2 linked regions of the Gimesia maris genome follow. The main gene of each other region encodes a partner of the protein of the gene in region 2 in a complex. Links are inferred from orthologs where the notes say so. Each region holds a gene or a part of one and is shown on either strand. Other genes may lie near its edges.

The links.
Region 1: odhB (region 2) and GmarT_RS19065 share a complex: the UniProt entries of both Escherichia coli proteins name them as parts of the 2-oxoglutarate dehydrogenase (OGDH) complex. The link is inferred for Gimesia maris from one-to-one orthologs.

Annotation. Positions count from the first base shown.
Region 1 is NZ_CP042910.1:5,173,044-5,178,034, forward strand. The notes cover bases 536-3,919. They hold GmarT_RS19065 (2-oxoglutarate dehydrogenase E1 component), read right to left. Parts: upstream 3,613-3,919; coding sequence 736-3,612; downstream 536-735. Other genes in these bases: fhcD (formylmethanofuran--tetrahydromethanopterin N-formyltransferase), read left to right, coding at 536-732. Outside these bases: more of fhcD, read left to right, coding at 1-535; GmarT_RS19070 (DUF3467 domain-containing protein), read right to left, coding at 4,158-4,517; GmarT_RS19075 (beta strand repeat-containing protein), read right to left, coding at 4,896-4,991. UniProt on the Escherichia coli protein: E1 component of the 2-oxoglutarate dehydrogenase (OGDH) complex which catalyzes the decarboxylation of 2-oxoglutarate, the first step in the conversion of 2-oxoglutarate to succinyl-CoA and CO(2).
Region 2 is NZ_CP042910.1:5,845,124-5,849,702, reverse strand. The notes cover bases 1,608-4,579. They hold odhB (2-oxoglutarate dehydrogenase complex dihydrolipoyllysine-residue succinyltransferase), read right to left. Parts: upstream 3,702-4,579; coding sequence 2,514-3,701; downstream 1,608-2,513. Other genes in these bases: GmarT_RS21670 (SMP-30/gluconolactonase/LRE family protein), read right to left, coding at 4,027-4,579; lpdA (dihydrolipoyl dehydrogenase), read right to left, coding at 1,608-2,451. Outside these bases: GmarT_RS21690 (MATE family efflux transporter), read left to right, coding at 1-328; GmarT_RS21685 (lipoate--protein ligase family protein), read right to left, coding at 330-1,067; more of lpdA, read right to left, coding at 1,069-1,607. UniProt on the Escherichia coli protein: E2 component of the 2-oxoglutarate dehydrogenase (OGDH) complex which catalyzes the second step in the conversion of 2-oxoglutarate to succinyl-CoA and CO(2).

The DNA.
Region 1 (4,991 bases), 670 kb from region 2 along the record:
AAATTTCTCTCCCCGGCAGAAAGCCCCGATGGACGGCCCGGTGTCAGCCTCATGTTCTTCGCCTTCGGCCAGTCCGCCCTGGAAAAAGCCGTCACCAACCGCGTGGGACAATGCATCCTCACCTGCCCCACCACTGCCTGTTACTCGGGCTATACCCCGGAAGATCCGGAAAAGAACATTGCCTTAGGCAGCCAGCTTCGTTTTTTTGGAGACGGTTTCCAGGTCTCGAAGAAGTGGGGAGATCGCAGACTCTGGCGCGTGCCCGTGATGGATGGAGAGTTTGTCTGCGAAGATCAGACGGGTACATTCAAGGGGGTCGCCGGCGGTAACCTCTTAATCTGTGCCACCGATCAGAAAAGCGGGCTTCTGGCGACAGAAGCAGCCGTCTCTGCGATGCAGCAGGTCGAGCTCACTATTCTTCCCTTCCCCGGCGGCATCGTCCGCAGCGGCAGCAAAGTCGGCTCCCGCTATTCAAAACTCAAGGCCAGTACCAACGATGCCTATTGCCCGACTTTACAGGCACAGACAACTTCGGATCTGCCGGAGGGAACCGGTTGCGTCTACGAAATTGTCATCGATGGTGCAGCATTTGAACCCGTGCAACAGGCAATGAAGTCAGGTCTGCATACCGTCTGTCAGCAACCGGGGATCCTCCAGATTACCGCCGGTAACTATGGCGGTAAACTGGGGAAACATCATTTCCATCTCAAAGACCTGATTGACCGCCCGTAGACGTTACTCTTCTTCCCGAAAACTTTCGGAAATCAGCATCTCCTGCTCAAACTGATGACTGCGTCCTGAACCGGTTGCCGGACTGGCACTTGCCGGACGATAAACGCCTTTCAATGGATGGCGACCAAACAGATTGCCTTTGAAGCGACAATACATGAACCGCCAGGCCCCCATGTTTTCCGGTTCTTCCTGGACCCAGTACACTGGAGTCCCTTCCGGATACGGAGCCAGCGCCTGTTTCAGTTCCTCTTTGGGAACCGGGTAAAGCTGTTCCATCCGGATAATGGCCACATCGTCCCGTTCAGCCTGTTTACGGTGCTCACTCAAATCGTAGTAGATTTTACCGGTACACAGCAGAACCCGTTTGACCTTTTTCGGGTTCAGGTCTGTGGTGTCGCCGATCACTTTGATGAATGACCCTGAACTCATCGACTTGAAGCTGGAAACCGCGTCACGATGCCGAAGCAGACTCTTGGGAGTCATCACAATTAAGGGCTTCCGCCATTTGCGGATCATCTGACGACGCAGCAGATGGAAAAACTGATCCGGCGTCGTAGGCATCGCGATCTGGATATTACTTTCCGCCGCCAGTTGCAGAAAACGCTCGAAGCGGGCACTGGAGTGTTCCGGCCCCTGACCTTCAAATCCGTGAGGCAACAGCATCACCATGCCGCTGTAACGCTGCCATTTATCTTCCGCGCTCACAATAAACTGATCGATAATCACCTGGGCCGCGTTACAGAAATCACCAAACTGCGCTTCCCAGATAATCAGACCATCAGGACAGTCCAGACTGTAACCATAATCAAAGCCGAGAACGCCTGCTTCAGAAAGCGGGCTGTTCACAAACTCGACCGGCCCCTGTCCTTCGACCAGGTGTTTCAGGGGAGTAAATTTTTTACCGTTTTTAACATCATGCAGCACGGCATGACGATGACTGAATGTGCCCCGCTGTGCATCCTGACCGCTGACCCGGATGCGATAGCCTTCTGTCAGCAGGGAGGCAAATGCCAGGGCCTCAGCCGTTCCCCAGTCGATCTTCCGCTCCCCCTCTGCCATCTCCTTACGGATATTCAGCAGTCGCTGGATCTTCTTGTGAGGCGTAAAGTTATCGGGGACCTCTGTCTGCTTCAGCAACAGGTTCACCAGGCTCTTCTCGGGAATTCCGGTATCAATCTGGTCTGCCGGTAACTCGCGACCGCCCCGGTATCCAGCCCAGATGCCTGCCGGCAGTTCCACCGTATGCGGATAATTCTCGACCCGGGCCGCTGACAGTTCGGACTCCAGGTGAGAAACACTTTCATCCTGCAGCCGGTCTCCGTCTTCTTTGGTCACAGACTTCCGTTCCAGCATGCGCTGCAGAAAACTGTCTCGCACTGAAGGACGCTTATTGATGATGTCGTACATCAGGGGCTGCGTGAATGCCGGCTCATCCCCTTCATTGTGTCCCCGGCGACGATAGCAATACATGTCGATCACGACATCGCGGTGGAATTCTTTGCGGAAATCCATCGCCAGCCGGACCACCTGGGCAACCGCTTCCGGATCTTCGCCATTCACATGAAATATGGGAATCTGCAACATCTTTGCCACGTCTGTCGCGTAGGTGGAAGAACGGCTCTGTGCCGGATCCGTTGTGAAACCAATCTGGTTATTCACGACAACATGAATGGTACCACCGGTTCGATAGCCCCGCAGCTCACTCAGGTTCAGGCTCTCCTGGACAACCCCTTCCCCGGCAAAAGCAGCATCACCGTGAATCAGCAGGACCATCCCCTTGGTTCGATCAATATTGGACCAGCGATCCTGCTTGGCACGCATCCGGCCCATCGCGACCGGGTTTACGAATTCCAGGTGGCTCGGGTTGAAACAGAGCGTCAGGTGCACGTTGTGCCCGGATTCGGTCATCCAGTCGGAACTGTATCCCAGGTGATATTTCACATCGCCTCGGCCCACACTCATTTCGGGGACAGAGTCTTCGTATTCGCGGAAAATTTCGCGTGGTTTTTTCCCCATGATGTTGGTCAGAACATTCAGGCGGCCCCGGTGTGCCATTCCGAACACAATTTCATCTACGCCCTGCTCACCCGCTTTTTCAATCGCCAGATCCAGCAGCGGAATCAGGCTCTCGGCCCCTTCCAGCGAGAAACTTTTCAGGCCGACATATTTTTTCTGGATGAACTCTTCAAACACAACGGCATCAGTCAACCGGCGCAGAATCCGCAACGATTCGGGACGCTCGAACTTCAGGAAGTTCGCGGTACTTTCCATCCGGTTCTGCAGCCACTTCCGCACACGCAGACTGTCGATGTGCATAAACTGCGCACCAATCGATCGGCAGTAAGTATTTCTTAACCACTGAATCATCTCGCGCAGGGTGCGCTGCTTCGGACCACCAAATGTCGACGTCGAAAAGACGCGATCGTAATCCCGTTCAGAGAAATCATAGAACTCAGGCATCAACTCGGGAGGCGTGGCCCGTTTCTTTCCCAAGGGATCCAGTGAAGCCAGAATGTGACCACGCACACGGTAATTACGAATCAACTGGTCCAGGCGCTCCTGACGATCGGCGATTTTCATCGTCTGGCGGTCCATACCCTCCCGTTCCTGTCTGCCAGGAGGGTTGAACATGGTATGGCGTTTGAAGGAGGGCCCGAAATTCGGTTTGCGGCTCCGGGTCATCTTCTGCGGGAACTTCGAGAAATAGTCACGCCATTCCTGGGAGACAGAGCTCGGCGACTCCAGATAGCTCGTGTACAGCGACTCCACGAAGGTTAACGATTCCGAGCTTAAATCGTTGACTATTTCTTCTGGAAGTTGATTGTCAGAGTGCCCATTGCCTTCAGAGTAATACGAAGCTGAATCTGGTTTATCAAGCATTTTGCCCTCTCCGGGCTTAATTATGAATCCGGACAGGGCAGGCACAGTGTCAACTCGACACGCAGGGAGAATGCTCTGTCGCGAATACAGGTTTAAAACATGTTTCTTTTACATTACCGTATTAGATCAGAGATTTAAAGCTCTGTACTCTAGCAGACTTGCGCTGTCCGAAAGAAAGTTACCAAAGTCGATTTCACTTTCCTACTCAACCGCTGCCATACTTTTATCCAAATCTTCAGGAAAAACCGGAAAATCGGGATTCAACCCTCTGACAGACCATTACATGCATTATTCGACCATTCCCTTCCCGACAACAGCAAAAAAAAACCGGCTCCGATGTCCAGGACATCGGGCCGGCGGGTAGGCTTGATCTTTCGTGATTGTAACCTGCAATCGTTTCCCATGGCAACGGGAATCAAGACAATCACTGCATTCAGACCAGTGGAATGTCATTTTGAAATATCGGGTTGAATAGATATCGCAGGCTGCGACTACGGAGCACCTGAACAATCCCCCCAACCCTCAATTTCCAGCTCGACAAAGCACTATGTCTGCTGACGAACAACTCGTTTACGGATATCTGTTTCCAGAACACCAAAGGCCTGCTCATGACGCTGTAAAGCCATTGAGAGAGCGCTCAAGAGACGCTTGGCGGTGTAATGATTCAGAATGATCCGCTGACCAACACTGATCTCTGTGTTTGCTGGATCCAGTGGCTGAGGATTCAGACCCAGGTCCAGAATCAATTCTTCTGGAGTACTGGATACGCGACAGAAGTTGGCGTAGCTGGCAGTCACATTGTCGTCATTCACTTTGACCTGTTGCTGCTGTGCTGGAGCCTGTGCTGCTTCTGCTGCAGGTTCTGTTGTCTCTTCAGCTGGTTTGTCATCTTTCTTAGCACTCACGCTTTTTTTCTCCTCAATGTGATACAAAAATCATAAGAAGTAACTGGTTCCAGAAATATGGGACCTGAACTGATTTGAAATGAACCTCACCACTCAACTTCGGCAGTTCACCCCGAAATAACTTGACTGATTTGCCCTGACTGATCTCAAGACACCTGAAACATACCATCGCTGTGTTCAGCATTCAAGAACAGAAAGCAAAGTCTTTAAAAGTCTTGAAACACAGCCTGTAAGCGTTTACGAAAATGAGTGCATGTTGACTAAACGCAACCTGATAACCCATCTCCCCTACAGCTTCCAGACCCTGATGTATCAAGAAAAAAGGCCCTGATGCCAGCACTCGCATACACACCAGGGCCTGAAAGTCACGCAGATTGTTTAAAGTATAGGACCTGCCCAGTCTGAGAAGACATCGTCGAAGTCAGCATCGATTTCTTCACTCAGCCCCGCCAGATCCAGGTCACCGGATTCCAG
Region 2 (4,579 bases):
TGCTGCATTATTTTCATTTTTTGACGCATTGGCAGTGATCTTCGGATCGGCGATTCGCGGAGCCGGCGATACCCGGTTCTGCATGATCTATTCACTGATTACAGGCTGGGCCATCATGGTCATACCGACATTTCTGATCTGGAAGTATGCGGATGAAAAAATCTTTGGCAGCTGGACTGCCTGTACGGCGTATATCGGCGTGTTGGGATTCGGGTATCTGATTCGCTTCCAGGCAGGGCACTGGAAAAAAATGAGGGTCATTGAAGATCATTTTTCGACTGTTGAGGTCGAAGAGCACGAACAACCCATTCAGGAAGCATTGTCCTGATTCAGCGGCGGAGATTCCAGTTCTCCGTCGCATATTTTTCCTGTACCAACTGCTGCACACGTTCGCAGGGCAGTACGGGTTCAGGCTCTGATGCCTGCCAGGTTTCGATCAGCGCGTCTCTGAGTTGAGTAGGATTGATCTCATAATTGGTGACAAACTCCAGATGGTCACGATGGGATCGATAGTCAGGCTCCCGTTCGGGACTGGTCAGATACCGGGGAATGCGTTCCAGGTCGAAGTCGTAGAGAATCGTACCATGATGCAGGAGCGTGGTGGTTAACCACCGTTGAGAGTTCCCGGAAAATTTGTGTCCCTCAACGGTCAGATCGCTGATGCCACGCACTTCAACAGACCGTTCCGGTTTGAGTTGATTGAGAGTCCCGGAGATACGTCTCAATATTTCCCGCGTGGTCGCTTCGATGCCTGCCAGGTGCTGCTCGGCAGTGATGCGCAGAAACAACGAATAGATAAAACAGCCCGGGCCCAGCAATACGGTTCCGCCACCAGTACAACGACGGAGTACGGGAATCTGATCCTGCAGGCAGGCCGCCTGGTTCACATTTTCAGCAACCTGGTTCGAACTGCCCAGAACAACCGCGTATTGATCCACTTCCCAGATTCTCAGGCAGCCCAGAGAGTCCTGCTGATTAATCTGATACAACAGGCTCTCGTCGAGTGCCAGATTTTCAGCAGGAGTCGAGAGTGTCGTGTCGGAAAAATGACAGCGAATATCAGACATCTCAGAAGTTGAGGGCCCGTTTATCGACCGCCAGTGCTGCTTCTTTAACCGCTTCTGCCAGCGTCGGATGGGCATGGCAGCAGCGGGCGATATCTTCGCTGCTGGCACCAAATTCCATGGCGACGGCACATTCGGCGATCAGGTCTCCCGCGCGCGGTCCGAGGATGTGAACACCTAACACACGATCTGTCTGCTTGTCCGCCAGCATCTTGACTTTGCCTTCTGTCTGCCCCATCGCACGGGCGCGTCCGTTGGCGATAAAGGGAAAGACCCCTTTACGGTACTCGATGCCTTCCTCTTTCAGTTGTTCTTCTGTTTTTCCGACGGCGGCGATTTCCGGATTGGTATAGGCAACACTGGGAATCGCATCGTAATTAACGTGTCCATAACCTGTCACCAGGCGTTCGGAAAATGCGACTCCTTCGTCTTCCGCTTTATGTGCCAGCATGGCGCCGCCGATAACATCGCCTATGGCGAAGATGCCTTTGACGGCGGTTTCGTAATGGGCGTCGACCGGGATAAACCCTCGTTTATCCAAGGCGATCCCGATTTCTTCCAGACCCAGGTTGTCCGTATTGGGACGTCGCCCCACTGCGACGAGAACCCGGTCGCAACGGATAGACTTGGCGTCGGCAATTTCAACATCACAGGTCTTTTTGTTGGCTTTCACTCCGGTCACCCGGCAGCCCAGCTGGAATTCAATCCCCTGTTTTTCGAAGATCTTCTGTGCCTCTTTGGCGATTTCCAGGTCCGTGGTAGGCAGGATGCGATCCAGGTATTCCAGCACGGTGACTTTCGCTCCCAGGCGGCTCCAGACGGCCCCGAGTTCCAGGCCGATTACACCGCCGCCAATCACGACGAGATGTTTGGGAACCTGTTCGTAGGAAAGCGCTTCTGTACTTGTACCGACACGATCGCCGTCGAGTTCGATTCCTGGCAAGGTGGAAGGTTCACTGCCGGTGGCAATCAGAATGTATTTGGCTTCCAGCTCGGTTGTTTCGTCACCATTATTCACAGAGACTTTTCCGGGAGCGGTGATCGTGGCGTGACCGGAATAGCGGGTGATTTTGTTTTTCTTGAACAGCGAGTCGATGCCGCCGCCCATGGTTTTGACGGTTCGGTTTTTCTGACTCAACATCTTTTCGAGGTCGAGCGACAGCGAGCCGACGTTGATGCCGCGATCTTTGAAAGTGTGTTCTGCTTCTTTATACAGCTCACTCGATTCGAGCAGCGCTTTACTGGGGATGCAGCCGACTCGCAGACAGGTGCCACCGAGCATGCGTTCTTTTTCGATACAGGCGACATTCAAGCCCAGTTGAGCAGCACGGATTGCTGCAATATAACCACCGGGACCAGCACCGATAATAACCAGATCGTGGTTCATTTTCTCATTTTCCTGCAGTGGCAGGAAACCTTTCCAAACCTCTTAAGATGTGCGTTTGATTCTCAGACTTCCATCAGCATGCGTGATGGTTCTTCCAGGACTTCTTTGACTCGTTTGAGGAAGACCACAGCTTCTCTGCCGTCTACGACACGGTGATCGTACGTCAAAGCGATATACATCATGGGACGAATCACGACCTGGCCATTAATGGCGACAGGACGTTCCTGAATTCCATGCATGCCGAGCACGCCACTTTGAGGCGGGTTCACAATCGGAGTGGAAAGCAATGATCCGTACACGCCACCATTGGTGATCGTGAAGGTGCCCCCCTGAAGTTCTTCGAGGCTGATTTTATTCGCTTTGGCACGTTGGCCGAAGTCGTTGATTTTGAGTTCGATGTCCGCAAAACTGAGTCGCTCTGCATTTCGCAGAATGGGAACGACCAGGCCTTTTCCGCCGCCGACAGCAATCCCGATGTCATAGTAGTTGCGGAAGACCAGATCGGTGCCGCGAATTTCGGCATTGATTTGTGGATACTGGTTCAAGCCATCCACGACGGCTTTGACGAAAAATGACATGAAACCCAGTTTGACATCAAACTTCTTGAGAAACATGTCTTTGTATTTGGTCCGCAGTTCCATCACGGCCGACATGTCCACTTCGTTGAACGTTGTCAGCAGGGCTGCGTTGGACTGGGCTTCGACAAGTCGTTCCGCAATTTTTTTGCGGATGGGACTCATGGGAACAATTTCTTCTTCGCGATAGGCACCGTTGTCTGAACCGCTGGACGCCTGATAGTTGAGGGCGTCCTCTTTCAGGATGCGTCCTCCCGGACCTGTCCCTTTGACATCCGCCGGGCTCAATCCTTTTTCTGCCATCACACGAGCGGCTGCCGGCATGACGCGTTCGCCGGATCCGGTGGACGCGGATTGACTGGCAGCGGGAGCAGGCGCCGCTTCTGCTTTGGCCGGACTCTTTTCCGGGGCAGGCTCTTCAACTCCTGCGGGGCGTTCCGCTTCTTCCAGATAACCGATGACTTCACCAACGGCTGCCATCTCCCCGGTTTTTTTCAGTATTTCGATAATGATCCCATCCATCGGGGCGGGAACATCGAAGGTGGCTTTATCGGTTTCGAGCTCGACAATTTCACTGTCCTGAGCGACCCATTTACCTTCTGCAGCGTGCCAGGCTCCGATTTGGACTTCGGAGATGGATTCCCCCACCGAGGGGACTTTAATTTCAACAGACATCGGACACTATACTCCAACCGAGTCACGGGGAAAAAACGTATGTTTTCAGACTTATTTCAGATGATTTTCTTCAATTTGCGAACAGCAGTTTTGATTATGACTTCTTAAGAAAGCCAGCACAATTCCCGCGTACAGGGAAGATGATAATCAGGAAAAATTTTTGAACGGAATCGAGCGAAACAGACCACATCCTGTGGATTAGCCTGTTTCCACAAAAAAACGCTGGTCTTTTTATCGGCTTTTCAGCCAGACCAGCGTTTAGTTTATCCCGGTTCACTCATTATCGAACCAGATGGAACAAGTCGCATCAGTTGTATTGCCGGCATCATGAGGATTTACCAGGGAAACGGTGCCCTTTGGCTTTGGTGTCCACGCGATACAGCGAAGTGCGTGCGGTAATGAACAGACTCGCATTATCTTTTCCGCCAAATGTCACATTGGCCGGTTTTTCAGGGACTTCTATAATGCCCAGCAGTTTCCCTTCAGGAGAGAAGACCTGCAGTCCCAACCCCGAGGTAATATAGAGATTTCCCTTGGTATCGATCGTCAGACCATCGCCGCCTCTGCCCGGTTCGGGTGTCCCAGGTTCCTGCTTCAGGCTGCAGAAAACACGGCCTTTGCCGATTTTACCAGGAGAGGTTACAGGATAGGCCCACATTTCTTTCGACATACTCGGAATCACGTACAGTGTCTTTTCGTCGGGAGAAAGAATCACGCCATTCGGGGCTGCCAGATCGTCCACCAGGCGAGTCACTTCGCCATCCGCGGCGCGGTAATAGACGGCAACTTTACCCTGTGGCAGTGGTTCAGGGGCCCGGAAATGAGGATCTGTGAAGTAGATGCCTCCCGTCTGATCGATGACCAGATCGTTGGGGGCG